Sphingosinicella sp. BN140058: one gene and its partner. Each later gene encodes a partner of the first gene's protein in a complex. Links are inferred from orthologs where the notes say so. Each region holds a gene or a part of one and is shown on either strand. Other genes may lie near its edges.

The links.
Region 2: the proteins of trxB (region 1) and trxA are in contact, whole or in part, in a crystal structure (PDB 1F6M), measured with the Escherichia coli proteins. The link is inferred for Sphingosinicella sp. BN140058 from one-to-one orthologs.

The regions. Positions count from the first base shown.
Region 1 is NZ_CP035501.1:5,153,289-5,169,098, forward strand. Bases 5,140-7,994 are described here. They hold trxB (thioredoxin-disulfide reductase), read left to right. Parts: upstream 5,140-6,011; coding sequence 6,012-6,977; downstream 6,978-7,994. Other genes in these bases: hppD (4-hydroxyphenylpyruvate dioxygenase), read right to left, coding at 5,140-5,872; ETR14_RS23405 (hydrolase 1, exosortase A system-associated), read right to left, coding at 6,981-7,769; ETR14_RS23410 (hypothetical protein), read right to left, coding at 7,754-7,994. Outside these bases: ETR14_RS23375 (TonB-dependent receptor domain-containing protein), read left to right, coding at 1-1,485; ETR14_RS23380 (hypothetical protein), read right to left, coding at 1,576-2,118; ETR14_RS23385 (zinc-dependent alcohol dehydrogenase), read right to left, coding at 2,137-3,285; peptide-methionine (S)-S-oxide reductase MsrA, read right to left, coding at 3,716-4,330; ETR14_RS28605 (hypothetical protein), read right to left, coding at 4,386-4,559; more of hppD, read right to left, coding at 4,787-5,139; more of ETR14_RS23410, read right to left, coding at 7,995-8,413; ETR14_RS23415 (acyl carrier protein), read right to left, coding at 8,410-8,688; ETR14_RS23420 (GNAT family N-acetyltransferase), read right to left, coding at 8,720-9,688; ETR14_RS23425 (acyl-CoA ligase (AMP-forming), exosortase A system-associated), read left to right, coding at 9,781-11,238; ETR14_RS23430 (pyridoxal-dependent decarboxylase, exosortase A system-associated), read left to right, coding at 11,235-12,470; ETR14_RS23435 (XrtA/PEP-CTERM system exopolysaccharide export protein), read left to right, coding at 12,791-13,435; ETR14_RS23440 (XrtA system polysaccharide chain length determinant), read left to right, coding at 13,489-15,021; ETR14_RS23445 (exopolysaccharide biosynthesis protein), read left to right, coding at 15,033-15,810.
Region 2 is NZ_CP035501.1:5,304,652-5,320,306, reverse strand. The notes cover bases 11,519-14,218. They hold trxA (thioredoxin), read right to left. Parts: upstream 13,179-14,218; coding sequence 12,858-13,178; downstream 11,519-12,857. Other genes in these bases: addA (double-strand break repair helicase AddA), read right to left, coding at 13,228-14,218; trmFO (methylenetetrahydrofolate--tRNA-(uracil(54)-C(5))-methyltransferase (FADH(2)-oxidizing) TrmFO), read left to right, coding at 11,519-12,818. Also shown: ETR14_RS24155 (LysR family transcriptional regulator), read right to left, coding at 1-758; ETR14_RS24150 (SDR family oxidoreductase), read left to right, coding at 852-1,706; ETR14_RS24145 (RidA family protein), read left to right, coding at 1,750-2,163; ETR14_RS24130 (HAMP domain-containing sensor histidine kinase), read right to left, coding at 2,803-4,461; ETR14_RS24125 (tetratricopeptide repeat protein), read right to left, coding at 4,638-5,858; ETR14_RS24120 (lipopolysaccharide assembly protein LapB), read right to left, coding at 5,895-7,124; peroxide stress protein YaaA, read left to right, coding at 7,324-8,082; gyrA (DNA gyrase subunit A), read left to right, coding at 8,214-10,937; ETR14_RS24105 (VOC family protein), read right to left, coding at 11,015-11,404; more of trmFO, read left to right, coding at 11,445-11,518; more of addA, read right to left, coding at 14,219-15,655. UniProt on the Escherichia coli protein: Participates in various redox reactions through the reversible oxidation of its active center dithiol to a disulfide and catalyzes dithiol-disulfide exchange reactions.

The DNA of each region.
Region 1 (15,810 bases):
ACGTCGACGACGATCAACACGCTCTACAACGGCATCGCCACCGTGCAGGGTGATCTCGGCACCTACGGCATTAAGAGCCCCTGGGCCGAGCAGGGCGTGGCGATCGCGTTCGGCGCCGAGTATCGCGAAGACCGGCTGAAGAGTTTCGCAGACGAAATCTGGCGCGAGCAGAATGGCGGCAGCGACGCCGCGCTTTCGCAGCATGTCTGGGAAGGCAATGTCGAGCTTCAGGTGCCGATCGTCGAGCGCAAGAAGTTCGCCCATCTGCTGCAGTTCAACGGTGCTTATCGCCTGTCCAAGTACAGCAGCAACCCCGACACCTTCTCCACCTGGAAGGCGGAAGCCTTGTGGGCACCGGTGGCGGACATCACCTTCCGCGGCTCGATCAACCGGGCCCAGCGCGCTCCGACCGTGGTCGAAGCGTTCCAGGGTTCGAACATCAGCTACGATCGGATCACCACGGCCTATAACGATATCTGCGCACCGACGGTGACCTACGTCACCGATCCCAAGACGGGTGTCCGCACCGCTGTCTACGGTTCGCCGACGGCGTCGCGCGAAGTCTGCGCGGCCACGGGTCTTGCCGACAATCTCTACGGCAGCACCAGCCTTGTCTGCCCGGATGAGGTCGGCTGCACCGTCCGCCGCGGCGGCTTCGCCGTCGACCCGGAGACCGCCTACACCAAGACGTTCGGTGTCGTGTTGCGGCCGCGCTTCGTTCCCGGCCTGACCTTCTCGGTCGACCGCTTCCTGATCGATCTCAACGACTCGATCGGCTACAACGATTACGATTATTTCTCGAACGGCTGCCTTGCCACCGGCGACGAGTTCTTCTGCCGAATGTTCGTTCGCAATGCCGACGGAACGCTGTACAGCGCGCCCGGCGGCAATCCGTCGACGGGCTTCATCCGCGGGGGCACCACCAATTACTACAAGAGCAAGTCGCACGGCTGGGATTTCCAGGGCCAATATGCTCTGGCGCTCGGCAGCGCAGGTCGCCTGGACTTCGATTTCGCCGGATCGTTGACCACCTATGCCGGTGGCCAGGATTCGCCGATCCTCGCCAAGTATAATTGCACCGGCTATTATGGTGGCGGCTGCAGCCAGCTGATCCCGAAGTGGACCCACAGCCTTCGCGGTACCTACACCACCGCCGACCGCTTCTTCAGCGCCTCGGTCAATTGGCGGCACCTGGGCCCGCTGACCAATGTCAGCAACTCCGGCGATCCGGCGCTCGGCTACACGCCGGCTGGTGAGCGTGAGACCTTCTATCGCATCGGCGCCTACGACTATTTCGATCTGGCGCTAAGCTTCCGGGTGAACGAGGCGTTCTCGTTCCGGGTCTCCGCGAACAACATCCTCGACAAGACCCCGCCGATCCTGCCGAACTCGTACAATTATGGTCTGTCGCGCAGCAACACTCTGTCGGCACGCTACGATTCGCTCGGCCGCATCCTGGCGGTTGGCGCAACGCTCAATTTCTGACGAAAGCGAAACGGCCCGCCTCCTAAGGGGCGGGCCGCGAAATCTTGAAGAAGCGGGCCGATCACGCGATCGTGTCCGCTTTTTCGTTGATCAGAGTTCGAGGCGCGCGACCTCGCTCGCCCGGGCCGGCCGGCGGGCCTTGCCGCGGCTGAACAGCGCATAGGCGCCGACGCCGATCGCGGCCATCACCGCGACCTTGGTCGCCAGGCCTTTCTTGTTGTGCTTCCACTCGGCGCGCACCCCCATCTCGCCGGGGATGTTCGGCACCTTGCCGTGGCCCAGATCCTCGACCACGCCCTCGACGACGTTGATTCGGTCGGCGCCCATCAGCAGCAGCCAATGCATCCAGTTGCTCTCGCTGTATCGAAAGGCGACCCGGCGGATCATGCCGCTGACCGCCGACGGCGGTGTCGACGTGCCGAACACCGCCGGCCGCCGGATGTGCTCGATCGATTGGAGCACCTCGACATTCGACTGCTGGACACGGGGGCGGACCCAATCGGCGGTGAGGCCGGGATCCTGGTCGCGGTTGCGGTAAGGGTAGGTGGGATCGTTGCGGGGATCGGCATCGACGGCCCAGCCGTTGATGGCCGACGTGTCGACGAGCGTCTTGTTTCCGGTCAATGCATTCATCTCTCGGCTCCTCTTCGCTCAGGCCGCGTTCGGGATCAGCACCGGCTTGATGCAGCCGTCGAGCTTCGCCGAGAACATGTGGTAGGCGTCGGCGACATCCTCCAGCGGCACGCGGTGGGTGATCATCGCTTTGGGATTGATGTGCCCGGCCTTCACATGGTCGATCAGCCGCGGCAGCAACCGCTTCACCGAGGCCTGGTTCGCGCGCAGGGTCAGGCCCTTGTTCACGACGTTGCCGATCGGGACCATGTTGCCGGTCGGCCCGTACACGCCGACGATCGACACGATACCACCCTTCTTCACCGAGTTGATCGCCCAGTGCAGCGCGATCGCGTTGCCCGCCTCGAGCTTGAGCTTGGTGCCGAACAGCCACTGCAGCGCGTTGCCCGCGGCATCGCCGCCGACGGCGTCGATCGCGACGTCCGCACCGAGGCCGTCGGTGGTCTTCTTCATGAAGACGACCACGTCGTCGACCTCCTTGAAGTTGTAGACTTCGGCCGGGCCGAAGGTCCGTGCGAATTCCAGCCGGTAATCGATGTGGTCGAACACGATCACGCGGCCGGCGCCGAACAGCCAGGCGGAGCGCGCCGCCATGAGGCCCACCGGGCCCGCGCCGAATACGACCACCGTGTCGCCCTTCTGGATACCGCCCATTTCGGCGGCCTGGTAGCCGGTCGGGACGACGTCGGTGAGCAGCACGGCGTCGTCCGGATCCATCCAGTCGGGGATCACGGTCGCCCCGAAATCGGCATAGGGCACGCGCGCATATTCCGCCTGGCCGCCGTCATAGCCGCCGGCCGTGTGAGAATAGCCGTAGATCCCGCCGACCGCCGTCGCCTGAGGATTGGATTCGTGACAGTTTCCGAACAGGCCCTGCTGGCAGAAATGACATTGGCCGCAGGCGATGTTGAACGGAACGAGCACGTGATCGCCGGCCTTCAGATTGGTGACCTCTGCGCCGACTTCCTCGACGATGCCGCAGAATTCGTGTCCGAAGGTCATGCCGACGCGCGTGTCGGGCACCATGCCATGGTAGAGATGGAGATCCGAACCGCAGATGCAGGAGCGGGTGACCCGGACGATCGCATCCCGGGGATGCTCGATCCTGGGGATCGGCTTGTCTTTGACCCGGACCCGGTAAGGGCCTCGATAATCCATTGCCAGCATGAGGGAGCTCCTTCGTTGCGCTTTGCTCCCTAACCGGATCGCGACGTCATGGTTCCAGCCGCTCCCGGCGACGGGACCCGAGCGGCTCACGCTCCCGGTACTTTGTGTCACCATCTTGATTCACATCAGGATTTTCCGGCAGTCGGGCCGCTTTGATGGCGATACCTTCTGTGTGCAGGGGCGCAGGGAAAGAGCCAGGCGGTGCAATGGCGTGCTCACCCCCGCAGATGCGCTCGCCCCCGGAGCCGCAGGGCGATTGCGCTCGGCACCACCGTTGCATCGGGCGTGAACGCGGGATCGAGCAGCCAAGAGGTCCGCTCAATTCACATGGATGAAGTATTTTAGCCGCGAGAGCGTGCGTAGCGACTCCGTTGTTTGGCAAGCCAGGTGAAGGCGGCCGCCGCAACGATCGGTCGAGCGCGACCTGAGGTCAGCGTTTTCCCCAGACCTCCTCGAGACGCGCATCGCGGCCGCACCGGTAGCGATAGTAGCGATACCGGACCGGGTTCTTCTTGTAATAATCCTGGTGATAGGTCTCGGCTGCGTAGAAGCGGGAAGCCGCGACGACCGGGGTGACGACCTTGCCGCCGAGCACCCGGTTCGCCTCCGCCTTGGCGGCTTCGGCGATCTTTCGCTCGTCGGCATTCTTGACGAAGATCGCCGTACGATAGCTGTCGCCGCGATCGCAGAATTGGCCGCCGCCATCGGTCGGATCGATGGTCCTGAAGAAGTGGCTGACGAGAGCCGCGTAAGACACGCGGTTCGGATCGTAGAGAACCGTCACCGCTTCATAATGACCGGTGCCACCTGCCGAAACCTGTTCATAGCTGGGGTTGGCAAGCTTGCCGCCGGTGAAGCCTGAGACCGCGCGGATCACACCCGGCACCTTCTCGAAATCCGCTTCGGTGCACCAGAAGCAGCCGCCAGCGAAGACTGCTGTCGCCTGGCTCTGCGCCGAGGGTGCGGCGCCGGCGGGTGCTAAGGCGCCGATAAAGAGAAGCAGTAATCCTGCAAGAAAGGTGAGGGCGTGTCGATGAGCGGCCATCGCCCGAAGATGGTCAGTCCCGGCGCCGCCTTCAACCGCGCGCAGCTTCTCGAAATCAGGCTTGGGTGAAATCGAAGGCCATCATCGCGAACAGGAGACCGGCCAGCCCCAGGAAAAGGGCGACGAGCATGTAGCCGGCGGGACGCAGCATCTTCTGCTCCCAACCGCGCAGCTCTTCCTGATCCTTGAGCCGGTAGAAAGTGTAGCTCGACAAAACCCCGACGGCCAAGGCGATTGCTCCCCCCACGTCACATCCTCCGCTTGCAAATTTCCCAACGCCGCGCCCAGCGCCGCCCCATGTCCTCATTATAGGCGAAGAAACGGAAATCCAACGCGAGAATTGCCGCTTAACCGTTGAATCGAAACCGTTCACCGAAGGATCGCAGTGCCTCGGCGCCGTGCCCGCAGGCTGGCGTCGAGGTCACAACGGCGGCTTGATGCTACGGAGGGGCTGTATCAGCCGTGATCGGTCGCCGTCGGCAGGACGCCGCGGCGGATCTGATCGAGCTCGATTGATTCGAACAGGGCCTTGAAATTGCCCTCGCCGAAGCCCTGATTGCCCTTGCGCTGGATGATCTCGAAGAAGATCGGACCGATCATGTTCTCGGTGAAGATCTGCAGCAGCAGGCCTTCGCCCGTCTCGGGCGAGCCGTCGATCAGGATCCGACGCTTGCGCATTTCCTCGACGCTGTGGCCATGGCCGGGGAGGCGAGCGTCGATCATGTCGAAATAGGTCTCGGGGCTGTCCTGGAAGCGGATGCCGTTGGCGCGGAGCGCGTCGACCGTTGCGAAGATGTCGTCGGTGGCAAGCGCAAGGTGCTGGATTCCTTCGCCCCTATATTCGCGCAGGAACTCTTCGATTTGGCTGTGCTCGTCCTGGCTCTCGTTGAGCGGGATGCGGATCTTGTCGTCCGGCGCGGTCATCGCCTTGGACAGCAAGGCGGTCTGTTTCCCTTCGATGTCGAAATAGCGGATCTGACGGAAGTTGAAGATGCGCTCGTAGAACTCGGCCCAATGGGTCATCCGGCCACGGTTGACGTTGTGGGTAAGGTGATCGAGCGTGTGCAGACCGGCGCCATTGGCGTCCCGGACCGCTCCGGGGACGGGTTCGAAGTCGACATCGTAAATCTGCTCGGCGCCGTAGCGGTCGACGAGATACAGATAGGAACCGCCGATCCCCTCGATCGCGGGGATTTCGAGCTCGCCGGGGCCGCGCCTCGTTTCAACAGCCTTGGCGCCGCGTTCGATCGCCATCTCGAAGGCGCGCTTGGCGTCCTTCACGCGGAAGGCCATGCCGTTGGCCGAAGGCCCGTGCGCCTGGCGGAACTCGGCCGCCTGACCCGCCGGCTCCATGTTGAGGATGAAGTTGATGTCGCCCTGGCCATAATGGCGGACGTTCTTGGAACGGTGGTTACCGAGATGGGTGAAGCCCATCGCCGTGAACAGGCCGGCGAGGGCTTCGGGATCGGGTCCGGTGAACTCGACGAATTCGAAGCCGTCGAGGCCGAGGGGATTGTCGTGAAGGTTGGTCGGCGCGTTCATGGCAGCCTCTCCGTGGTCCTTGGTTTCGCTATGCCGGCGCCTCTACCAGTGGCGGGCAGGGGCGGCAAATGGATGGTTGCGCGGAAGGACCCCCGCACCCTATCTCAGCGGCGAAACGCACATTCGGAAACGACAACGCATGACCGCCACCCATTCCACCCGCATGCTGATCCTGGGCTCCGGCCCCGCCGGACTCTCCGCCGCCATCTACGGCGCGCGGGCCGGCATGGCGCCGATCGTCGTTCAGGGCATCCAGCCCGGCGGACAACTCACGACCACGACGGATGTCGAAAACTACCCCGGATTCCGCGATGTCATCCAGGGACCCTGGCTGATGGAGCAGATGCAGGCGCAGGCCGAGCATGTCGGCGCCCAGATGATGTGGGACCATATCGTCGAGGTCGATCTGTCGCGGCGTCCGTTCCGCCTGATCGGCGACGGCGGCACCATCTATACGGGCGACGTCCTCGTGATCGCGACCGGTGCCCAGGCGAAGTGGCTGAATCTTCCGTCGGAGGAGCATCTCAAGGGCAAAGGCGTCTCCGCCTGCGCGACCTGCGACGGCTTCTTCTACCGCGGCAAGAAGGTGGCGGTGATCGGCGGCGGCAACACGGCGGTGGAAGAGGCGCTCTACATGACCAACCACAGCCATGACGTCACCCTCATCCATCGCCGCGACACGCTTCGGGCCGAGAAGATCCTCCAGGAGCGGCTGTTTGCGCATCCCAACATCAAGATCCTCTGGAACAAGGCGGTCGACAAGTTCGTCGCCGGCGGCGACCCGGAGGGGCTGACCGGCATCCAGTTGCGCGACACCAGGAGCGGCGAGATTTCGCAGATCGAAGTCGATGGCGGCTTCGTCGCCATCGGCCACTCACCGGCGACCGAGTTGTTCAAGAACAAGCTCGCGCTTGATGAGGACGGCTATATCGCGGTCGAGACCGGCAGCACGCGCACCAGCGTGGAGGGCGTGTTCGCCTGCGGCGACGTGATGGACAAGACCTACCGTCAGGCAGTCACCGCCGCCGGCACCGGCTGTATGGCCGCGCTCGACGCCGAGCGCTTCCTGGCCGAAGCCGAGTTCGAAGCCGCCGTCGCTGCCTGAGGGTCAGAGGCGGGCGAGCGCCGCCTCCACCGCAGCGCGCAGCCGCTCCAGATCCGCGGGACGGGCGAAGGTGTGCGATCCGGTGGGGAGCTTCGCCGGGGCTCGGGTCAGCACGCCGTCGAAGACCGGCCGGGCGAGTTCCCGTTCGGCAGCGATCGCGGTTTCGTCGTCGCTGGCGAGGATCGCTTCGATGTGCCCGGCATGTCGCCTCAGCGCCTGCGCCGCTTCGTCCGAAAGGGCGCGGTTCTCGGGCAGTGCCATCTTTCGAATGCCTGTCAGTGCCTTCTTCCAGGACACTGACCCGAAAAGGATTTTTCGCAGGCCCGCAGGAGTCGTGAGACGTTCCTGGTAATGGCGTCGGATCGCCGCTGCCGGCAGCTCGCCCGGACGCGTCTCGACCAGCCAGGGGTTGAGCAGGATCAGGCCGTCGACGCCGGCATCGGCCCCGAACAGGGCAAGTGCGGTGGCACCGTCGCACAGGCCGATGCCGACGATCCGTTCGAGGGACGGGCATTCGCGCCGAAATGTCGCAGTTGCAGCGGTGATGTCCGGTCCGCTGCTACGCCACCCGCCATCCTCGCCTTCGCTGTCGCCGATCCCGCGACGGTCGAAGCGGAAGCAGGGTGTGCCGTCGCCGGCGAGCGCCGCCGCCAGTCGTTCGAACAAGCGGTGCGAGCCGATCCGTGTCTGGCTGCCGCCAGTGACGAACAGAAGACCGGTGGTGCCGGACGCGAGATCGAGCGAGGCGCCGAGCCTGGCACCCCCACAGTCAATCGTCAGCAGGCGGCGCATGCGCGGGCCCAAGTGTCGATGTCGGAGGCAAGTATGTCGGTAAGTTCAGATGAAGTCTGAGGTTCGGCTCGGCGCCAAAAGGGGGTAGCCTCGATCCGGCAATCGGCTGGTGCGGGGTCGGTGCTCAACCTTAGCGTCCGGAGGCGCGGGGGGACGGCGGGGATGGCTGCCATGAGGTCCGTGCGCAGTGCCTCGGAGGGCGAATAGCCGCCGGTCGCGCTGTCGTCGGTGAGCGCCGTACGCTCGAGATCGCGGACGAGGGACGCTCCCGACACCGGACTGAGCCGCCAGGCGCAGCCGACGGCGACCGCATCGTCGAGCAGGGCGCCGCCGCGGAAGGCGATGGTGGCGCGCAAGTCGGAGGGCGCGCAATCGGCTGCGGCCCGGCGCCAGTCGGCCCAGGTGAGCGTCTCGAGCGGGCGGATGCTCTCGCCGGTGGCGGGAAGATCCGGCAGCAGGCAGCGCCAGCCGCGCTCCGCCAGCAGCCGCATCGTCGCGACGATGGTTGCGCGCAGCCGATTCAACTCTTCGAAGAGCGGCGGCAGGACCAGCAAGGCCGGCGCGTCTGCGGGTCCGATCCGCAGCAGCCATTCCTCGTTGCCGTTGGTGGTGTAGCGATCGTAGGCGAGATCGCTGCGGTTCACCGCAGCGCCTTGGCCCTGAGGAAGGTCAGAAGCCGGCCGTAGCTTTCGAGCATGTCGGCATCCACCTCGTCATCCTCGATCAGGATCCCGAGCCGTTCCTCGAGTTCGCTGAGCAGGCCGGCAACCGCCATCGAGTCGAACTCGGGAAGATCGCCGAACAGAGCGGTCGAGTCCGTGAAGGCCGCGACCTGGTCGACGCCGAGCCCGAGCACGTCGACCAACACCGCGCGCAGGGTCGCGTCCACTTCCTGATCGTCGTTCAACGCGGCAACCATGATCCCAATTCCCCTCGACTGTCTGCGCGGCCTACCGTCTCACGCCTCGCCGGACAAGATCGGACACCAGACGCCGAGCAGCGCCGCCTAAGCCCGAGGCCGTGCTCGGTGAGAAAGCCTCGATCCGCCAGAGCAGGCGGCGGGTATCCATCCAGTCGCTTTTATAGGGTTCGTCTCCCGTCCCGTAATCGATCGCTTCGACGCGATCCTCGTCCAGAGCGGCGCGGAACATCGCCATCGACAGCACGGTTCCCGGCGAAAGCTGCCTGGCATCCTCGCGATAGGCGAGCTTGTGAATGGTGGCGATGCCATTCTCGATCAACCAGAATTGGGCTGCCACGGGCCGCCCCTGATGAAAGGCGAGCCCAAGCCGCAGACGATCGCCCTCCTGCTCGGCAAGCGCACGCAGGAACGCCGGAGACCCCTCCTCGGGTTTCCAACTGGCCCGATAAATCTCTTCATAGGCACGCCAAGCCTCGTCGTCGAAGCGACGGTAAATACGCGTTTCAATCGCCTTGGCGCGGCGCTCCGCGGTGTTGCGCAGCCGCGACGGGCGAGAGGCCCAATAGTCCCTGAAGCTCAGGCCCGTCGTTTCGATCCGCCATGACGTCGTAGCCGGAGCAACGAACACGATCCAGCCGGCGGCACGAAACGCTGCGGCCAGTGGGGCAGGGTCCTCGATCGGTGTCATTTCGATCGATGCGAGCCGCACGCTGCGAAGCTTCCGGGCAATCGCCGCGATACCGTCGGCGCTGCCGATCGCACCGAAGCGCAGGCTGTACCAATTGGCATAAGCCGACGCGCGGCGGCCGTTCCGCGCCAGGAACAGCCAGGTGCCTCCCGAGCGCGCTGCGAGCAGGGCACCGGGGGGCGGGCAGTGGCGGGCCAGAAGGCGGAACCAGGCGAGGCGCGCGAACAGCGATCGGCGCGCGTCGAGCGTGCCGCCCGCCGCCGAAGCGACCGCGTCCCACGCATCGAACAGTTCCACCTCGGCGGTCAAAGCGCTAATCCCCCTGGGCCGACGATGTGGCGCAGCCAGGAGCCAAGGTGCAAGCCCCCGATCCCCAACCAAGACCGCTCGACCATCTGCCGATGCGCGGCGCGCCCGCCGCGCCGGCGCTGCTCACCCGTGAGGGCCTGCTCGATTATGCGGGTCTCGAGGATCAGATCGGACGGCTTGCGGCATCGCTCCGCAGCCGAGGTCTGGCGCCCGGCGCACGCGTCGCCAGCTGGCTGCCCAAAAGCCGGATGACCGCACTACTGCCGCTCGCCTGCGCGCGGGCCGGGCTCGTCCACGTTCCAATCAACCCGGTGCTGAAACGCGCTCAGGTGGCGCACATCCTCGCCGACAGCGGTGCCGGCCTGCTGATCAGCGGCAAGGCGCGGCTTGCCGGCCTGGCGGCGGACGACGTGTCCTGCCCGGTGCTGGATGAGGAGGGCGGCGCGGCGATGCTCGCGGACGAGGATCGGCTCGGCCTCTCCGACGCGGATCCGGAGACTCTTGCCGCTCTGCTCTACACGTCCGGGTCGACCGGCCGCCCAAAGGGGGTGATGCTCAGCCATGCCAATCTGTGGCTGGGGGCGATCAGCGTCGCGCATTATCTGGGGCTGACGCCGGCCGACCGCGTGTTGGGCGTGCTGCCGTTGAGCTTCGATTACGGCCAGAATCAGCTGCTTTCCAGCTGGGCGGCCGGCGCAGCCGTGGTCCCGCTCGAATATCTCGCGGCCAAGGACGTCATCCGCGCGATCGAAGCGCACGGCATCACCACCCTTGCCGGCGTGCCGCCGCTGTGGGTGCAACTGGTGGAGGCCGCCTGGCCGCCTCGTGCCGCTCTTTCGCTTCGCCGGCTGACCAATTCGGGCGGAAGGGTGCCGGTTTCGATCGTACGGCGGATGCGCGAGCTGTTCCCGGCCGCAGAGATCCACCTGATGTACGGTCTGACCGAAGCGTTTCGCTCAACGTCGCTCGATCCCGCTCTGCTCGACGAGCATCCCGACTCGATCGGGACCGCCATTCCGTTCGCCGAGATCATGGCGGTGCGCCCCGACGGCTCGCCCGCGGCGCCGCACGAGGAGGGGGAACTCGTCCATGCTGGCCCGCTAGTGGCGAAAGGCTATTGGAACGATCCCGAGCGGACGGCGGAGCGGTTCAAACCGGCACCCGCGCATTCGGAACATGGCGGCCTCGCGGTCTGGTCCGGCGACCGGGTGCGCAGCGACGCATCGGGCCTGCTCTATTTCGTCGGCCGTGAGGATGCGATGATCAAGACCAGCGGCAATCGTGTCAGCCCGACCGAGGTCGAGGAGGCGGCGGTGGCGAGCGGCGTCGTCGCGGAGGCGGTGGCGCTCGGTTACCCCGACCATCGGTTCGGAGAAGCGATCGCATTGATCGTCCGCGGCCCGGGACCGGACGAGCAGCTCCGCGCCTACCTCAGGCGCGAGTTGCCCAATTTCATGCAACCGTCCGCAATCCTGTGGCGGGACGATTTGCCGCGTTCGCCCAACGGCAAGCTGGATCGCGAAAGGCTGAAGCAGGAGCTGATGGCATGAGCAAGGGGATGGGTCCGATCCCAGACGGGTTCGACGCGGATGGGATGCTGCTGCTGATCGGCGGACGCCGCGCCGACCATCTCGTCGCCGAGGCTGGGGACACGCCGTTGTTCGTCTACGATGCCTGCATGATTGCGGATCGCATCGGTCGCTTTCGCAAGGCCTTCTCCGGCATCAATCTTCATTATGCCATAAAGGCAAACTCCTACGCCCCGCTGCTGAGAGGGATGTCCAAGCACGTCGACGGGCTCGACGTGGCCTCGGCGGGCGAGATGGCGATGGCGATCGCCGCCGGGTGCGAGCCGTCGGATATCTCCTTCGCCGGCCCCGGCAAGCGCGACGATGAGCTCGTCGCGGCGATCGATGCCGGCGTCACACTGAACGTTGAATCGGAAGGCGAGGCGGCGCGCGCTCTGGCGATCGGCCGGGCGCGCGGCCGCCGCCCCCGGCTTGCGGTGCGGGTCAATCCCGATTTCGAGATCAAGGGATCGGGCATGCGTATGGGTGGCGGCGCGCGGCCCTTCGGCGTCGATGCCGAGCGGGTGCCGTCGCTTGTGCGCGAATTGATCGTCGCCGATGCCGAATTTCGCGGATTCCACATCTTCGCCGGCTCGCAGGCGCTGTCGGCCGACGCGCTGATCGAAGCGCAGGCGGCGACGATCGCGCTCGCCGCGCGGCTGGCCGAGGCCGCCGGAGCGCCGCCGCCGATGGTCAATCTGGGCGGCGGCTTCGGCATCCCGTACGTCAGCGGAGACGTGCCCCTGAACGTCGAGCAGGTCGGTACCGCGCTGCATGACGCGCTGGCGGCCCGTCCGAAGATTCTCGCAGCGTCGGGATTTGCGATCGAGCTCGGACGCTGGCTGGTCGGGGAGGCGGGCGTCTATCTCACCCGCATCGTCGATCGAAAGATCAGCTTCGGCAAGACCTTCCTGGTCACCGACGGCGGCATGCACCACCAGCTTGCCGCCTCAGGCAATTTCGGCCAGGTCGTCCGCCGAAACTTCCCGGTGGCGATCGCAAGCCGCTTCGGCGCGGCGCCGGAGGAGGAGGTCAGCATCGTCGGCTGCCTCTGCACGCCGCTCGATCGGCTTGCCGACGACGTCATGATGCCCGCCGCATCGGTGGGCGATCTCGTCGCGCTGTTCCTCGCCGGCGCCTATGGACGCTCGGCGAGTCCTGAGGCGTTCCTGGGGCATCCGGCGCCACGTGAACTTCTTGTCGGCAACATGTAAAGACACACTCATCTTCTTGCTGGATCTTTCCCGGCAAAGTGCAGGATCAAAGCTGTCCTCGCCTCGAGCGGGTGTGACCTGTATTGCCCCGCAGCCAGGAAGCAGTGCGAGCGAAATGGATTGCCGGTACACTCGTTCTGGGCAGCTGGAATATCGAAAGACATCGTTAACCGTCGCTGCAGGAGCAGTCCCGGTTCGGGACGGCGTCCAAAAGGTGATTGTTCCTAACGGTAATTTTACCTCTTCAGAGCATAGCAGACCCAAATCTGCGGCCGTTCGTGCTCCAGGCAGCGACGGTGGACGTGAAGAGGAAGAAATTGATGCGCGTGCACATGATCAAGCTCGCTCTCGCCGCCGGCGCCAGCACGGCTGCGCTCACCGGCTGCGCTTCGACGCCCTCCACCGGCAACCGGCTGCCGCCCGCGACCTTCGTCGGCTCGGACGATATTTCCGGTGAGAAATATATCATAGGACCGCTCGACAGCCTCAACATCTTCGTCTGGCGCAACACCGATCTCGGCGGCAAGGTGCAGGTCCGTCCCGACGGGATGATCACGACGCCGCTCATTTCGGACCTCCAGGCCGCCGGCAAGACTCCGGCCGAGCTCGCCGAGGATCTGCGTTTGGCGCTGACCAAATATGTCGAGGATCCCCGAGTCTCGGTCATGGTCGACAGCTTCCAGGGCACGTTCGGCCAGCAGATCCGCATCGTCGGCGCCACCGCCAAGCCCGCTTCCCTTCCCTATCGCGCCAACATGACCCTGCTCGACGCAATGATCGAGGTCGGCGGTTTGTCCGAATATGCGGCCGGCGATCGTGCCCGGCTGATCCGCCACGACAAGGGCTCGGGTGCTCAGAAGGAATATGATCTCAAGATCGCGCGACTGCTCAAGAAGGGCGACACCGCTGCCAACGTCCGTCTCGAGCCCGGCGACGTGATCATCATCCCGGAAAGCATGTTCTGAGCCGCCGAAGACGCTGACGGCTTCATCTCCTCTCGACCAGGATCACGCCACGGATGGACGGACTTTACGAACAGCTGCGGATTGCCCTCCACCAGGTGTGGCGGCGTCGCTGGCTCGCGCTCGGCGTCGCCTGGGGGCTGTGCCTGGTCGGATGGCTGGTCGTGGCGCTGATCCCGAACAGCTACGAATCCAAGGCGCGCGTGTTCGTCCAGCTCCAGTCGATCCTGCCGACGCAGGTCGGCATCACCGCCGCCGATCGCCAGAACGACATCACCCGGATCAAGCAGACGCTGACCTCGACCGACAATCTCGAGAAGGTCGTCCGCCGCACCGAATTGAACAATCTCGTCGCCACGAAACGCGATCTCGCCGTGCAGGTCGACGCGCTGCGCAAGGCAATCAAGGTCACGGCCCAGCAGGACAATCTGTTCGAGATCAGCGCGACGGCCAGCATTTCCGGCTTCTCCAACGGCCAGAATGCGAAGCTAGCCGCCGGCATCGTCCAGAACCTGCTCGATCTTTTCGTGGAAGCGAACCTGTCCGGGGATCGTGACGAGGCCAGCGAAAGCCTGACCTTCCTCGACGAGCAGCTTCGCCGCCGCGAGCAGGATCTGCAGGCCGCGGAGCAGCGCCGGGTCGAATTCGAGCAGAAATATCTTGGCGTGCTTCCGGGTGAGGGCTCGATCGGATCTCGCATGGCCGCCGCCCGCGCGGAGCTCTCGGGCGTCGAGCAGCAGATGATGCAGGCGCAAAGCTCGCTGGTTGCGTTGCGGGCGCAACTCGGCAGCACGCCGCCCACGTTGCCGGGGGTGGCCGGGGCGGACAACGGGTCGGTGTCGTCGCAGGTCGCGTTGCTCCAGGCCCAGCTTGCCCAGGCCGCGGCACGCGGCTGGACCGACGCCCATCCCGATGTCGTCGCGCTCAAGGCACAGATCGCCCGGCTGCGGCCGCTGGCCGCCCGGGAAGGGCCGTCGGGTGCCGCCGGCATGCCCAATCCTGCCTACGTGTCGCTGCGCGGCATGCTGGCCGAGCGCGAGGCGCAGGTTCAGGCGACCTCCGTTCGCAAGGCGCAGCTCGATGCCGATCTCGCCCAGCTCTCCTCGAAGCAGGCGACCGAGCCGGGCGTCGCCGCCCAGCAGGCCCAGCTCAACCGCGATTACGACGTGCTGAAACGGCAATATGACAAATTGCTGGAGGATCGCGAGCAGGTCCGCCTGCGCAGCGACGTCCAGACCAAAACCGCGGCGATCAAGTTCAAGGTCATCGATCCGCCGTCCGCGCCGCGCATCCCGATCACGCCGAACCGGCCGATCCTGCTGACCGCGATCCTGTTCGCGGCGCTGGCAGCGGGCGTCGGCGGTGCCTTCGTCTGGGGGCAGCTGCAGACGACCTTCCCGACCCAAAGCCGGCTGGAGGCGATCACCGGCCTGCCGGTGCTCGGATCGATCAGCGAGGTAGTCACCGACGTGGTCAAGGCCAGGAGGCGGCAGCATCTGCTCTGGCTCGGTGGCGGGGCAGGGGCGCTGGCCGGAAGCTACGCGCTGCTGATGGCCGTCGAGTTCTGGCAGCGAAGCACGGTTGCGTGAGGGGCATGAAGATGAACGACCAGAGCCCCTTACGCGCAGGCGGTTCGCTCCTCGAGCGGGCGGCCGATCTTTACGGCTTCGGCCTCGGCACGCCGCCCTCGGCCCCGCATGAGGTCACGCAGCCTGCAGCACCGGCCGCGGTCGCGCCCGCGGCTCCGGCCGCGCCCTTACGCACACCTGCGCCCGAACCTCGCCCTGCACCGGCGGCGGCAACGGTGTCAGCGCGCGTTGCGGGGCGGGGAGGCAAGATCGATCCTGAAGCACTGGCGCGAGGCGGCTTCATTGCGCCGGATGCGCCGGGAAGCGCGCTGGCGGAGGAGTTCCGGATCGTCAAGCGGCAGCTGCTGCGCAACCTCGCCGGCAGCGACGACAAAGCCCGCAACATACTCGTCTGCTCGGCGCTGCCGAATGAGGGCAAGACCTTCTGCGCGATCAACCTCGCGCTGTCGCTCGCCGCCGAGAAGGATGTCGAGGTCCTGCTGATCGATGCGGATTTCCCCAAGCCTGAGGTGCTCGCATTGCTGGGTCTCGAGGCAGGGCCGGGCCTCACCGATGCCCTTGCCGATCCCGACGCCGATCCGGAGAGCTTCGTCGTCCGCACGGACCTGCGCGGCCTGTCGCTGCTTCCAGCCGGGCGTCCGGTCGGCGACGTGACCGAGCTCCTCGCGTCGGAGCGGACCCGGAGGCTTCTCGCCCGTCTGGCCGATCCGCGCCGGATCATCCTGTTCGATTCGCCGCCCGCCCTCATGGCGTCGCCGGCGACCGTGCTCGCCAGCCATGTCGGCCAGC
Region 2 (15,655 bases), 150 kb from region 1 along the record:
CGAAGCGCGGCTTCGGCGGCGGGGCCGGCGACGTAAGCGATGCCGAGGCCGGCCACGGCCGCGTCGACCATCAGTTCCTCGTCGTCGAGGATGAGGCTGCCGCCGGCATCGACGACCAGTTCCTGGCCGGCCCGCTCGAACTCCCAGCGATAGAGCTTGCCGCTCGGCATGCGGTGGCCGATGCAGCGATGCCGCGCCAAATCGTCGGGCGTTTCCGGCGTGCCGAAGCGGTCGAGATAGCCGGGCGCGGCGACGCAGACGAACAGCACCGGCTGGCCGATCGGCACGGCGATCATGTCGCGCGGGATCGATCCGGCGAGCCGGACACCCGCATCGAAGCCGGACGCGACGATGTCGATCAATTGGCCTTCGACGACGATGTCGACCACGACCTCGGGAAAGCGCTCCGCCACCATCGGCACGATGTCGCGGACGAGCAAAGAGGCGGCGACACGCGGCGCATTGATCCGCACCGTGCCGGCCACCGCCCCGCGGAATTCCGCGACACCGTTTAGCGCTTCGTCGAGCGAGGCGAGCACCGGCTGCAGCTGAGCGAGCAACTGCATCCCGGCCTCGGTCGGTGCGACACTGCGCGTCGTTCGGTTCAGCAGCCGGACGCCGAGCCGCTCCTCCAGCGCCCGCATCGCATGGCTCAAGGTCGACGGCGCGGTTCCGAGCGAATCCGCGGCGCGCCGGAAGTTGCGATGGGTGGCGACCGCCATAAAGGCGGTGAGATCGTTGAGCGATGGCCGGTTCATTGCTGGCGATCTTGCACCAGCCCATGCCGAACTCAACGGCTAATCCGCACAATCAGGTTGCCCTATCTCCGTGCCACAAGGAGATACGCAACCATGAACAAGACTTGGCTGATCACCGGCATATCGTCGGGCCTGGGACGGCTGCTCGCCGAAAAGGCGCTGGCGCGAGGCGACCGGGTCGTCGGCACCAGCCGCAGCGCCGATGCCGTTCGCGAGCTCCGCGCCGTCTATCCGCGCCGCCTCACCATCCTCGCCGCCGATCTTCGGGACGAGAATGCGGTTCGTGCAGCCGTCGACCGCGCGTTCGCCGCGGAAGGCCGGATCGACATCGTCGTCAGCAATGCCGGCTACGGCCTGCTCGGCGCCGCCGAGGAAGCCGACGACGCACAGGTCCGCGCCATCGTCGACACCAACCTGATCGGTGCGATCGCCCTGATCCGCGCATCGCTTCCGCATCTGCGTCGCCAGGGCGGCGGCCGCATCCTGCAAGTCTCGAGCGAAGGCGGTCAGATCGCCTATCCGGGCTTCAGCCTCTATCACGCGACCAAATGGGGCATCGAGGGCTTCGTCGAGGCGGTCGCGCAGGAAGTCGCGTCGTTCGGCATCGAGATCACCCTGGTCGAGCCCGGACCGGCCCGCACCGGCTTCGGCGACAATTTCGCCCGCACGACCCCGCTCGGCGCCTATGCCGACACGCCTGCCGGGCAGTTGCGCGACGCGCTCGCCGCCGGCGCGTGGACGATCAAGGGCGATCCGGATCGGATGACCGATGCGATGATCGCCCTCGCCGACCAGGGTTCGTCCCTCCCCAAGCGCCTCGTCCTCGGCGCCGACGCCTACGCCAACGTCCGCAGCGCGCTCGCCGCCCGGATCGAGGAACTGGATCGGCAGAAGAGCATCGCCGCGTCGGCCGACTTCACCCCCGAGGAACTGGCGCGCCGCGCCTGACCTCGCTTCTTCCCAACCTTCTCGTCTTGAAAAGGAATTGCCCATGTCCAGACGCGACGCCGTCTTCCCTGCCGATCGCCACGCGCTCTACGATCTCCACCGTTATTCGCCGGCGATCCGCTCCGGCGACCTGCTGTTCGTATCCGGGCAGGTCGGCAGCCGCGACGACGGCTCTCCGGAGCCGGTCTTCGAGGACCAGGTCCGCCGCGCCTTCGCCAATTTGCGGGCGGTGCTCGCCGCCGGCGGCTGCAGCTTCGACGACATCGTCGACGTCACCACCTTCCACACCGATCCGCAGGCGCAGCTCGAGACGGTGATGTCGGTTCGCGCCGCCGAGATCGGTGCGCCGCCCTATCCCAATTGGACCGCGGTCGGCGTGACCTGGCTCGCCGGCTTCGATTTCGAAATCAAGGTGATCGCCCGCATCCCTGCCGAGGCAGTCCCCGGCGCAGATTGACGCTCAGTGGCGATCTGCGCGCCGGAAGGGTTGCGGCGCTGATGCAAGAGACCGACGCAGGCACGGCAACGGCAACAAAATGGTCGGGGAGATAGGATTCGAACCTACGGCCCCCTGGTCCCAAACCAGGTGCGCTACCAGACTGCGCCACTCCCCGACGCGCGCCCCCTGTAGCCGGGTGTCCCGCATGTGGCAAATGCCGAGAATTGCGTCGCCGCGGAGGCGCGTGGTGGGCCCGGCAGGATTCGAACCCGCAACCTAGCCGTTATGAGCGGCCGGCTCTACCATTGAGCTACAGGCCCGTACCCCGCTGGCAGCTTCGCGATTAGCGGAGCCGCCGCGGTGTTGGCAAGCGGCCATCCTTATCCTCCCTGTCCGCAAAGCGGATGGGGATGAGCAAGCCCGTCGTGCCCCCGGCACGACTGCAGGCTGCAGTGCAGCCCGCACTTGCTCATGACCAGCTGAAAGCTGGTGGAGGGGCCTCCGCCGCCGATAGCCCCTCCACCATGCTTCGCATGGTCTCCCTCCCCATCGCCTACGGCGACAGGGAGGATGAGCGCCCCAGATGGCGATTTTCCGAAAACACCAACGCCTCGTCTGCCATCTGGGGCGCGAACGCCGCCGGCGACGAGGATTCCCTTATTGCTGCTGCCCGCTCGACAATTCGGCCGGACCTTCGGGCGGGAGATAGAGGAAGAAGCGCGATCCGCCGACGATCAGGGCGCCGCCGACCGCTTCGGCAAGGTTGCGGACCAGGCGTAGCGCGAAGCCGAGGCCGAGCGCAGGCGCGCCTGGCCAGTCGCCGTCGGGGCTGTAGCCGGGATCGAGCAAGGCGCGCTCGTCGAGGCCGTCGATCGCGTGCGGGCGGTCGATCGCCAGGCAAAGCATGCGCTGCGCGCCCATCGTGCCCATGCCCATCGTCGCTGCGATCACCTCGCCCTCCTGGGCAAGGCCGATCGTGGCGGCGAGCATGCGCGCGAACATCCGCTCGGCCGCGGCCAGTTCGACCTTGGCGGCGGGCAGGTTCTTTTCGATCTCAATTGCGATCCGGCTGCCGCGCTGGCGCGCAACCCGCTCATAGGCGTCGTGCAGCCGGCACAGCAGCGACACGGCATCGACCGGCGCTTCCTCGAATTGCATGACCCGCGTTTCGATCCGGGCCGCGGTATCGAGATCGTCCACGGCCGACAGCAATCGGCCGGCCTGCTCCATGATTTCGGACGCGCGGCCGCGATAGCTTGCCGCCGCAGGCCCCATATATTGGCCGTCGATCATCTCGGCGAAGCCGACGATGGCGTTCAAGGGCGTGCGCAGCTCGTGGATCAGCTGACGCAGCGAATCGGCGGGAAGGTTGGTGCCGTACAGGCCCGCCTTGCCGGCCGCGCCGTCGCCATGGGCGACCTCGTCGACGCGCGGGCGGCGCGCGCTGCCGCGATAGCCGAGAAAGCTGCCCTGGACCGGATCGAAGAAGGGAACGCCGGAGATTCGCCAGTCGCCCGAAACGGCGCCCGTCCCGGCGACGCTGAACCGTGCATCGCGGAACGGCGCCCTCTTCTCGAACGCGCCGGCGGCCTGGCCGTCGACTCCGAACTGTCCGCGGTCGGCGATCGAAGCGATGCTCTGGCCGATCAGCGGTCCGCGCGGCGCGCCTTCGACCCAGACGATGATGCCGTCGGCCCCCGCCTCCCACTGGAAATCGCCGGTGGCGCGCGGCTGCGGCGGCTCTGACGGAGAGGACGGAGCGACGGCCTCGCGATGCCGACGAAAATTCTCGATCCTGGCGACGAGATCGCGGATCTGGGTTTCGCCGGCATCGAGCGAGGGTGCCCGCACCTCCGCCGCGGCGACCGGCGCCACCGTGCCGGAGAGCGCGAAATCGGCAGGGCCAAAGCTCGCCAGCGCATGCTCGACGTCCGGGCCGAGGTCCCGGCGGTGGCGCAGCAGCGCACGTGCCGTCGGGGTCAGGCTCGGCAGCAGAGCGATCCATTCGTCGCGGGTGAGCAAGGCGCCGGAGATGAGCGGCCCGGCGACGGTCGGCTTGTCCTCGGCGAAGAAGGCGACGGCGGCCGCCGACACCCGCCGCCCCGAGAAGCTGCGCGCGGTCGCGCAGCGTGTGTCCGCCGGCACTTCGAGCCGGAAGGCGCGCAGCCAGTCGAGCGCCTGCAGCGCCTGATCGCTGAGGCGAACCGCACGGCGCTGGGCGATCAGGTCGACGAGCTGGCGCCACTTGGCGGCGATCGCAGCGGGGCTTCCCTCCCCCTGCTCCAGCACCGTGGCAATCATGTCGTCGAAGCGCATCGTCCTCAGCTCACGCGAATGGCGGGCATCTGTGCCGCAGAGAGGTTAACAAGGCCGGCACAATCGGGGAAGCGGTCAATTGGGGCCACGGCAGTGCGCCCGGCCCGATCCGGGATGGCCGGGACGAAAAAGGCGCCGGATCGCTCCGGCGCCTCCTCGTTCCGAAACGTTCGGGCTCAGCCGCGCTGGGCGAGCCAGGCCATCCAAAGATTGGCGACCTGGCTGCGAAGGCCGGTCACCGCCTTGAACGCGGTTTCCGCCTCGGCGCGGTTGCCACCGCGAGCCAGAGCGATGCCGAGCCGGGTGTTGACCAGATTGGCGTCGACGCCGCCCTTCTGCAAAGCGAGCCGATAGAGCTCAGCCGCCTTGGTATAATCGCCATAGCCGGCATAGATCCCGGCGAGGTTCGCCGCCAGCTGCCCGTTGGCGGCGCTGCGTGCCTTCGGCTCGACGCCCGGCAACGCCGCCTTGTCTTCCGCGACCCGGCTGTTGACCTTGGTCAGCAGCGCGGCATGCCCCGCGCCGGACTTGCCGGACTTGGCCGCCGCCTCGAGCACGGCCTTGGCCTCGCCCCAATTGCGGTTGTAATCGAGATATTCGGCGAGACGCAGATACTCGCCGGTCTCGAGCGATCCGCTGTCCTGCATCAGGCGCATCAGATCGACATAGGCTTCCTCGTCCTTGGCAATTGCCGGGACCGAGATCGAGACCAGATTCTTGAAATTCTCCGGGCTCGGATAGGCCTGCTGAACTTCGGTCGCGAGCTGGTTGGAGAGTGCGGTGTTCTTCTGCTTGTAGGCGATGCCGAGCGCGTTGCGATACCAGGCTTCGGGCGGCTTCTGGCCGGAAGCCTTGCTCATCGAGATCGCCTTCTGCAGCAGGGTCAGCGCCTCGGCTTCCTTCTTCAGCTCGATCTTGGCGCGGGCGAGATTGACGACGCTGTCGAGATCGTTCGGATTGGCGGCGATCTTCTGTGCATAGAAGGTTTCCGCCGCGCCGTAATCGCCGGACTCGATCGCATTGCCGGCGAGATAGGTCTGGAGCTGGGTGGTCTCGGAAGCGTCGGCGCCGCCGCTGGCGAGGATCGCCTCGACCGCGGCGCGCTGCGCGTCCTTGTTATTCTCCTCGGACGCCCGCTGGAGCTGGAACTTAGCGATCACATATTTGTCGTCGGTGTTCTTCGCCACCGCCTGCGCGGCGGCGAGCTTCTCCGGGAAATCGGCCGCTTTTTCGGTGAGCGACTTCTGGAGGGCCGCGATCGCGTTCTGCGCTTCCTTGCTGAGCTTGAACTTGCGCTCGGGCGCCTTGGCAGCCTTGTCTTGGGCAACGGCCGGGGCCGCAGCGACGCCGCCGACGATCAGCGAGGCGGCGATCGCGAGGCTGGAAACGAACTTCATGACGAACTCTCCTGAGGGGGGATGGTGGTTCGGCGATCAGGCGCGCTGGGACAGCCAGATCAGCCACAAGGCGGCGAGGTCGGCGCGGGGGCCGCCGACCGTGCGAAAGGCAGCGTCGGCATCCGGACGCTGGCCGGCGAGCGCGAGCGCAATGCCGAGACGGGTGTTGCCGACATTGGGATCGATCCCGCCCTTCTGGAGCGCGATGCGATACAGGTCGGCGGCGGCAGCATAGTCGCCGAAGCTCAGATATTGGTCGCCCGCGTCGAGCGCGGCGGTACCGGTCGCTGCCGAGGCCGCCGCGGTGCGGGCCGCGGCGAGCTTCGCCTTGGCAGAAGTGGCGTTCTTCTTGGAGGTGGCGATGGCTTCCTTGAAGGTCGCCTTGGCGGGATCGACCATGCGGTCGTTCACCCCCTCCTGAAACACGGACTGCGCCTCTGCCGGGAGGTTGGCGCTGCCGAAGGCCTGCGCCGCTTCCATATAGTCTCGCTCCCCGGCGAGCGCCTTGGACAGGCGCTGCAGCCGGGTGGCGTCCAGCGTGGTGGCCGCATCGGGCTTCGCATAATCGCGGTAGAGCAGAACCGCGTCGCGCCAGTTGGTCGCATTGGGATAAGCGGCGACCAGCGCGCGGCTGAACTTGATTGCCTGCGGCGCCATCGCATTCATCGTCGCCAGGGTCAGGCCGCGCCGGTACCAGGCTTCAGGTGCCTTCTGGCCGCTTGCCGCCTGAAGCTCGATTGCGCGGTCGATCAGCGCGACCGCTTCGGCATTCTTGCGCAGGTCGAGCTTGACCCGGGCGAGCGCGATCGCTGCATCCGGGCTCGGGGCGAGTTCGAAGGCGCGGGCGAGCGCGGTCTCCGCGCGCTCGCGCTTGCCGGCGAACGAGGCGAGCACGCCCTGGGTCGCGTACAGCGGCGCCTGCTCGGCCACGGGGATCCGGCCGCTCGCCAGCAAATCGTCGACCGCGGCGCCCTGGAGGGCGGTATTGTTGGTCTCGCGGCCGAGGCGGAGCTGCAGGCCGGCAAGCTGGTAGCGCGCATCGGCGCCGCGCGCGGCGGATTGCGCGGTGGTCAGCGCGGCGTTGGCGGCGCTGTAATTACGGGCGGCGAGCGCCGCCTCCAGCGCGGCAAGCGAAGCCCGCTCCTCCTTGGTGAAGCTCGGCCCCGTATAGGGCGCCTTCTTCGCATCCGCCGGCGCGATCGCGACGACCGAGGCGGTGCCGAGCGCGAGGGCGATTCCGAGCGAAAGCCTGGAAACCGAAGCCATAACCGAAATGCCTCCTGATGAACTGCCCCGCAGCGAACACCGCCCTGGAGAGGGTGGCTCTACTATCGTCATTCCCTGCCTGTTTCTAGCGCCCCGGCACTGAACCCCGCTTGAACCGCAAACGGCCGGAAACACGCCACAATCCCTCGCCTCGGGCGGCGGTTTGACAGCAAAGCCGCGGCATCGCTAACCGCACCCGATGCTTGCCGTCATTTCACCTGCCAAGACGCTCGATTACAAGCGTCCCCTGCCCCCGCTCGACCCGACCCAGCCCCGGTTCGCCGAAGAGGCCGAGGCGCTCGCCGCCGCCGCCGCCAGGCTGTCCAAGCCGAAGCTTGCCGGGCTGATGCACATCTCGGAGCCGCTCGCCGCGCTCAACGTCGAGCGCTACCGCGGCTTTGCCGAGCAACCGACGCGTCCGGCGCTCTACGCTTTCGCAGGCGACGTCTATGCCGGGTTCGAGGTGCACAGCGTCGACGATCAGGCGGTGCGCTTCGCCCAGGACCATCTGCGCATCCTTTCGGGTCTCTACGGCCTGCTCCGCCCGCTCGACGCGATCCGTCCCTACCGGCTGGAAATGGGTACCAGATGGGCGCCGGGCCGCAGCCGTAACCTTTATGACTATTGGCAGGGCAGGATTGCCGATCGGCTCGCCGCCGATCTCGCGGAGACGGGCGGCGACACCGTGATCAATCTCGCCAGCAAGGAATATTGGCAGGCGGTCGACGGCAAGCTGCCTGCGAGCGTTCGCGTCATCGAGATCGACTTCCGCGAAGAGGGTCCGAACGGCCTGCGCTTCAACACCTTCGCCGCCAAACGTGCGCGGGGCATGATGGCACGCTACATCTGCGAGCACGGCCTGGTGGACCCGGACCAGGTCAAGGGCTTCGACAGCGACGGCTATGCCTATGACGCCGCCAACAGCGACGACACCCGCTGGCGCTTCCACCGGGGATGACCTTCTAGGCGACGCGTGCGCGCGCGTACGCGTGCACGCGCGGGTGGCGCTCGGCGGAAACAGGCGCTAGGGTCCACCGCGATCATTCCAGACGTCCGTTCGGACGCACCCCGCAGCAACAGGAACAGTAAGTGGCCAGCGTACCGCCGACCATCGACAACAGCGATATCTCTCCGATTTCCATCGTCGACGAGATGAAGACCTCGTACCTCGACTACGCAATGTCGGTGATCGTCAGCCGCGCGCTTCCCGACGTGCGCGACGGCCTGAAGCCGGTGCATCGCCGCATACTCTACGGCGCGCACGAGGCCGGCTTCGTCGCCGGTCGGCCCTACCGCAAGTCCGCCCGACTGGTCGGCGACGTGATGGGTAAATATCACCCGCACGGCGACAGCTCGATCTACGATGCGCTGGCGCGCATGACCCAGGATTGGTCGATGCGGGTGCCGCTGATCGACGGCCAGGGCAATTTCGGTTCGATGGACCCGGATCCGCCCGCGGCGATGCGGTATACGGAGGCCCGCCTCGCACGCGTCGCCTCCGCCTTGCTCGATGATATCGACAAGGACACGGTGGATTTCCAGCCGAACTACGATGCGTCGGAGCGCGAGCCGCAGGTGCTGCCGGCGCGCTTTCCGAACCTGCTCGTCAACGGCGCCGGCGGCATTGCCGTCGGCATGGCGACCAACATCCCGCCGCACAATCTCGGCGAAGTGCTGGCCGCCTGCCGCGCCTACATCCAGAATCCGGCGATCACCGTCGACGAACTGATCGAGATCGTGCCCGGCCCGGATTTCCCGACCGGACCTTTGATCCTCGGCCAGGGCGGCGCCCGCAACGCCTATCATACCGGCCGCGGCAGCATCATCATGCGCGCCCGCCACGTCGTCGAGACCGCGCGGGGCGATCGCCAGTCGATCGTCCTCACCGCCATCCCCTACCAGGTCGGCAAGTCCAACCTGGTCGAGAAGATCGCGGAAGCGGCCAAGGACAAGCGGATCGAGGGCATCGCGGACATCCGCGACGAATCGAACCGCGAGGGCGTCCGCGTCGTCATCGAGCTGAAGCGCGACGCCACCGCGGACGTGGTGCTGAACCAGCTCTGGCGGCACACGCCGGCGCAGCAGAGCTTCCCGGCCAACATGCTCGCGATCCGCGGCGGCCGCCCGGAAACGCTGAACCTGCGCGACATCATCGAGGCGTTCGTCAAGTTCCGCGAGGAAGTGATCACGCGGCGCACCAAGTTCGAGCTGAACAAGGCCCGCGAGCGCGCCCACATCTTGCTCGGGCTGGTGATCGCGGTCACCAATCTGGACGAGGTGGTGCGGATCATCCGCGGTTCGGCCTCACCGGCCGAAGCCCGGGCCGCCCTGCTCGCCCGCGAATGGGCGATCGAGGAGATCGCACCCTACATCAAGCTCGTCGAAGCGGTCGAGCATCAGGCGGATGACGCCACCTACCGGCTGTCGGACGTGCAGGTTCGCGCGATCCTCGAGCTCCGGCTCCACCGCCTGACCGGGCTCGGCCGCGACGAGATTGCCGGCGAACTGCGCGAACTCGCCACTACCATCGCCGAACTGCTCGAAATCCTCGGCGACCGGGTCAAGCTCTATGCGGTCATGCAGGAGGAGTTCGACGCGATCGATGCGGCCTATGCGACTCCGCGCATCACCGAGATCGCGCCGTCTGCGGAAGGGATTGACGACGAGGATCTGATCGAGCGCGAGGACATGGTCGTCACCGTGACCATGGAAGGCTATATCAAGCGCACTCCGCTCGACACCTTCCGCGCCCAGAACAAGGGCGGCAAGGGCCGCGCCGGCATGGCGACCAAGGACGAGGATGCGGTCACCCATCTGTTCGTGACGTCGACGCACACGCCGGTGCTGTTCTTCTCGACCCTCGGCAAGGTCTATCGGATGAAGGTCTGGCGCCTGCCCGAGGGCGGTCCGGCGACTCGCGGGCGACCGATGATCAATCTGCTGCCGCTGGCGGCAGGCGAGACCATCTCCACCGTCCTGCCGCTGCCGGAGAATGAGGAGGAGTGGAGCGCGCTCCACGTCATGTTCGCCACCGCCAAGGGATCGGTGCGGCGCAATTCGATGGACGCGTTCGCCAACATCCGCACCAGCGGCAAGATCGCGATGCGCTTCGAGGAAGGTTCCGACGACCGCCTGATCGGCGTCTCGCTGCTCACCGAAGAGGATGACGTCCTGCTCGCCACCCGCAACGGCCGCGCGATCCGCTTCGCCGCGACCGACGTGCGCGAATTCCAGAGCCGCGATTCCACCGGCGTCCGCGGCGCCCGCCTTGCCGACGGCGACGAGGTCATTTCGATGTCGGTGCTGCGCGGCTTCGATGCGACGCCGCAGGAGCGCGAAGATTACCTCAAGGCCGCGCCGTGGAAGGAGGGCGAGCGCGAAGTGACCCTGTCGCCGGAGCGCATGGCGCAGTTCCAGGCCGCCGAGGAGTTCGTGCTCACCGTCACCGCCAACGGCTACGGCAAGCGCACTTCGGCCTACGAATATCGCCGCACCAACCGCGGCGGCCAGGGCATCACCAACATCGTCAGCTCGGATCGCAACGGACCCGTGGTCGCGAGCTTCCCAGCCCATAGCGGCGAGCAGCTGATGCTGGTCACCGATCAGGCCAAGCTGATCCGGACCACTGTCGGCTCGGTGCGGGTGACCGGGCGCAATACCCAGGGCGTGATCCTGTTCCGGGTCGCCGACGGCGAACATGTCGTCTCGGCGGCACGCATCGAGGAAAGCGAAGAGGAAGCCGAGGTCGTCGTCGACGTCGAGGACCAGACCCTGGCAGCAAGCGACGCCGCGATCGACGGCAGCGCGGAGTAGAGCATGATCGGATCAGGCTGAATCAGCCTGGTCCGAGAATGGTGCATCCATCCTTGGTTTAGCCGGGCTTTCGCGGTCTATTCTTCCCGATGGCAGACGGCTTCGACGTTGATGCCGTCGGGATCGTGGACGAACGCGGCATAATAAGTCGGTCCGTAATGCGGCCGCAGGCCGGGTGCGCCGTTGTCGCGGCCGCCCGCCGCAAGGGCCGCCGCGTGGAACGCGTCCACCTCGGCGCGGGTAACCGCGCGAAAGGCGACATGGGTGCCCTCGCCGACCCGTTCGTTGTCGCCGATCCAGAAGAACGGATTGTCTTCGACCCCGAAGCCCAGGGCGGTGCCACGGCTCTCGGTCTCGCTCGGGCCGACTTCCATGATCAGCGTGATTCCAAGCGGCGCCAGCGCCGCCTCGTAGAAGTGCCGCGAGCGGGCGAGATCCGACACGGCGAAACCGACATGGTCCAACACGGCTTTCTCCTCCTGGTCAAAGCGACTATCGCACGGGCGAATGACACAACAAATCCACATCATCGGCGGCGGTCTCGCCGGATCGGAAGCGGCCTGGCAGCTGGCGGAGGCCGGCGTCAGCGTACGCCTGTCCGAAATGCGCGGCACCGGCGAGCGAAGCCCCGCGCACCAGACCGACGGCCTTGCCGAGCTCGTCTGCTCCAATTCCTTCCGCTCCGACGATGCCGAGCATAATGCCGTCGGCCTGCTCCATTCTGAGATGCGGGCGCTCGGATCGGTGATCATGGCCTGCGCCGACGCGCACAAGGTTCCCGCCGGGTCCGCGCTCGCGGTTGATCGGGACGGCTTTTCCGACGCGGTCACCGCCCGTCTCGCCGCCCACCCGAACATCGAGATCGTGCGCGAACGGATCGATTCGTTGCCGGAAAGCGGGATGACGATCGTCGCCACCGGCCCGCTCACCGCGCTGGGCCTCGCCGAATCGATCGGCGCCGCCACCGGTGCAGATGCGCTCGCCTTCTTCGATGCGATCGCGCCGATCGTCCACCGCGACTCGATCGACATGGACATCGCCTGGATGGCGTCGCGCTGGGACAAGTCCGGCGCGGATGGCGGCGATGGCAAGGATTACATCAACTGCCCGATGACCAAGGAGCAATATCTCGCCTTCCACCAGGGCCTGATCGACGGCGAGAAGACCGAATTTCGGGAGTGGGAGAAGGACACGCCCTATTTCGAAGGCTGCATGCCGATCGAGGTGATGGCGGCGCGCGGCGTCGACACCCTGCGCTACGGGCCGATGAAGCCGGTCGGGCTCGACGATCCCAAGACCGGTCGCTGGCCCTATGCCGTCGTCCAGCTCCGCCAGGACAATGCCCTCGGCACGCTGTGGAACATGGTCGGTTTTCAGACCAAGCTCAAATATGCCGAACAGGTGCGGCTGTTCCGAACCATTCCGGGTCTGGAGAAGGCCGAGTTCGCCCGCCTGGGCGGTCTCCACCGCAACACCTTCATCAATTCCCCGCAATTGCTCGATCGGACCCTGCGCCTCAGGAAAGCGCCGCACATCCGCTTCGCCGGTCAGATCACCGGCTGCGAAGGCTATGTCGAATCGGCGGCGGTGGGGTTGATGGCCGGTCGCTTCGCCGCTGCGGAACTCCGCGGCGAGACCCTTGCGCCGCCGCCTTCTGAGACTGCGTTCGGCGCCCTGCTCGGCCACATCACCGGCGGCGCCGAGGCCGATCTCTATCAGCCGATGAACGTCAATTTCGGCCTGTTCCCGCCGGTCGAGGGCAAGGCCAAGAAGGCCAATCGCAAGCGCCTCTACACGCTGCGCGCCGAGCAGGCGTTCGACCGGTGGCTGGGCCGCGCGCCCGCGGCGGCGCCGGACATGGAAAAGGAGGATGCGGCCTGAGCCGCACCCTCCTTCTCGTGCATCAGAATTCGGTTGCGATCAGAGCTGGCCTTCCAGCCAGGTCTGCAGCTGCGTCTTCGGTGCCGCGCCGACCTTGGTCGCCGCCGGCAGCCCGTCCTTGAACAGGATCATCGTCGGAATGCCGCGAACGCCATATTTGGACGGCGCCTCGGGATTGTCGTCGATGTTGAGCTTCACGACTTCGACCTTCTCGCCGAGTTCGTTGCTGATCTCCTCCAGCGCGGGTGCGATCATCCGGCACGGGCCGCACCATTCCGCCCAGAAATCGACCAGCACCGGCTTCGAGGCGCCGAGCACGTCAGTGTCGAAGGATGCGTCGGTGACACTCTTGGTAGCCATTGCAGTCTCCTGAAAGTTGAGCCTGATGTAGGGTGCCGGGCGCCCCGTCTCAAGCGGCTTGCGGCAGGTACCTGGCAAGGAGGTCGTCCGGCAGATCGTGCAGCACCGGCGCCGACGTATAGAGGAGTTTCGCCTCGATCCGGCGCCCCGGAAAGATCACCCGCAACGCCTCGGCATAGGCGGCCATCTGCCGCAGATGCGGCACCGGAATGGCCTCGGCCGATGCCGGTGCCCGCCGTCCGGTCTTGAAGTCGGCGACGACGATCCTGTCCGGCCCGACGAGCAGCCGGTCGACCGTACCCGACACGACGAGACCGTCGGCGACGACCGCCGCAATCGGGGCTTCTGCCAGCGCCGACGGCCCGAACAGCTCTGCATGCCGCGGATCGGAGATCACCGCGCAGGCATCGTCGACAAGGGACCGGCGCAGCGCCGCATCGTCGACTCCGGCGGCCTGCTGCAGCCAGCGATCGGCACGGGCGCTCCGCTCCGCAGAAGGAACGTCCGGCAAGCGCTCGAACAATTGATGGAGCAGGCGACCGCGCAGCGCGGCGTCGCGCATCGCCGGCGATGGCGGCGGATCGCTGACATCGTCCTCGCCGAGCGCCGACGGCGCCAGCGGCCGCGGTGGCCGCGCTTCGAGTGGCGCGGCGCGTGCCGTCCATTCCGGCAGCACCACCGGCGCCGGCATACGGCGCGGATCCGCCCGGGCAGCCTTCGGCACGTCGCCGTGCCGGAGCGCCCTTCCCCATTGAGGATCCTCCTGCCAGTCGGCGCCGAGGCTCGCCAGTCCGGTCTCGATCGCGCGATACCAGCTGGCGAGCGGCGGCACGCCCTTCGCCATCGGCCCGAGCGCCCCGCCGACGTAGAGGCGTTCCTCCGCACGGGTCAGCGCGACATAGAGAAGCCGCCAATGCTCCTCGCGTTCGTCCCGGTCGAGCCTGGCGATCTGGCCGGTGAGCGGCTCGACCAATTCTTCCTTGCGTGGCCGGAAGATCGGAACCTGGATGTCCTCGTCGGCAAGGGCGAGGCTGGTGAAACTGCCCCCGATGCCGCCCCCCTTGCGATCGGGATCGGCGCAGGCATCGGCGAGGATCAACACGGGCGATTGCAGGCCTTTCGATCCGTGCACCGTCATCACCCGAACTGCGTCGAGCGGCGCGGAGGGATCGCGAACGATCTCGACGTCGCCACGTGCGAACCATTCGAGGAAACGCTGCAGCGAAGGTGCCGAATTGGCTTCGAACTCCAGCGCCGAAGCGAGCAGTTCCTCGATCGGATCACGCGCCTCCGGGCCCAGCCGCTCGAGGAGGGCGCGGCGGCCGCCGGGCGCACCCGACAGGATCGTTTCTAGGAACTGATGCGGCGTCGCATAATCCGCCATGGCGAGAATGGCGGAGAGGCCGCCGATCGTGGCGGCGAGCCGGCCCCGAAACGCCTCGGGCAGGTTCGCCGGATCCGCGGCGAGCGCGCGCACGCGCGGCCACAGCGCACCGTTGCGCCCGAAAGCCGCTTCGTAAAGGTCATCCTGGCTCCAGCCGAACAAGGGGGAGACCAGCAGCGACGCCAGATTGAGGTCGTCGAGCGGCTGCATCGCGAACCGCGCCGCGGCGAGCAGATCCTGCACCGCGAGCGGCGCGGTCAGCAGCAAACGGTCGACACCGGCCACCGGGACATTCTCCGCATGGAGTCGCGCGACGATCAGTGAGGCGAGGTCGCCGCGCCGGCGGACGAGGATCAGGATGTCCTCCGGACGCAGCGGCCGGTTCTTCGACGCGACGAAGAAGGGATCGTCGAGCCAGGCGCTGATCTGCTTCGCGATCTTTCCCGCATAGACGCGGACGGTGTCCGAGACCCACCCCTCCTCGCCCGCTTCCTCCTCCGGTTCGCCCTCGTCGCCGGTGAACGGTGCCCACAAGGTCACCGACCCGGGTCGGCCGGCATGGTGGGCGACGTGCGGATTGGGCGGATCGGGCAGTCCGAGCGCGTCATGGCCGAGTTCCGCGATCACCCGGTCGACCAGGGCCAGGATCTCGGGCGACGAGCGGAAACTGCGGTCCATGGAAAGATCGAGAAAGTCGCGGTCCACCCCCGCCGCCTCGCGTGCGAACCAGGCGCGGGCGACCTCGAAGGCTTTTGGATTGGTGCCCTGAAAGCCGAAGATCGCCTGCTTGTAGTCGCCGACGGTGAAGATGGTGCGCGGGCGCGGCGAGGCGCTCTCACCGGCGAAGAATTCCACGCTGAGCGCGCGGACGATGTTCCATTGCCGCTCGTTCGTGTCCTGCGCCTCGTCGACGAGGATGTGGTCCGTGGCCTGGTCGAGCTTGTAGCGCACCCATTCGCCGATCCCCGGCGTCAGCAGCAGGGATTCTGCGCGGCGGATGAGATCGTCGAAATCGACGGCACCGGCGGCGCGCTTGGCGGCGCCGTAGGCAAGGGCGAAGGTCTGGCCGGCGCGCAGTCCGGCGGCGAGGCAC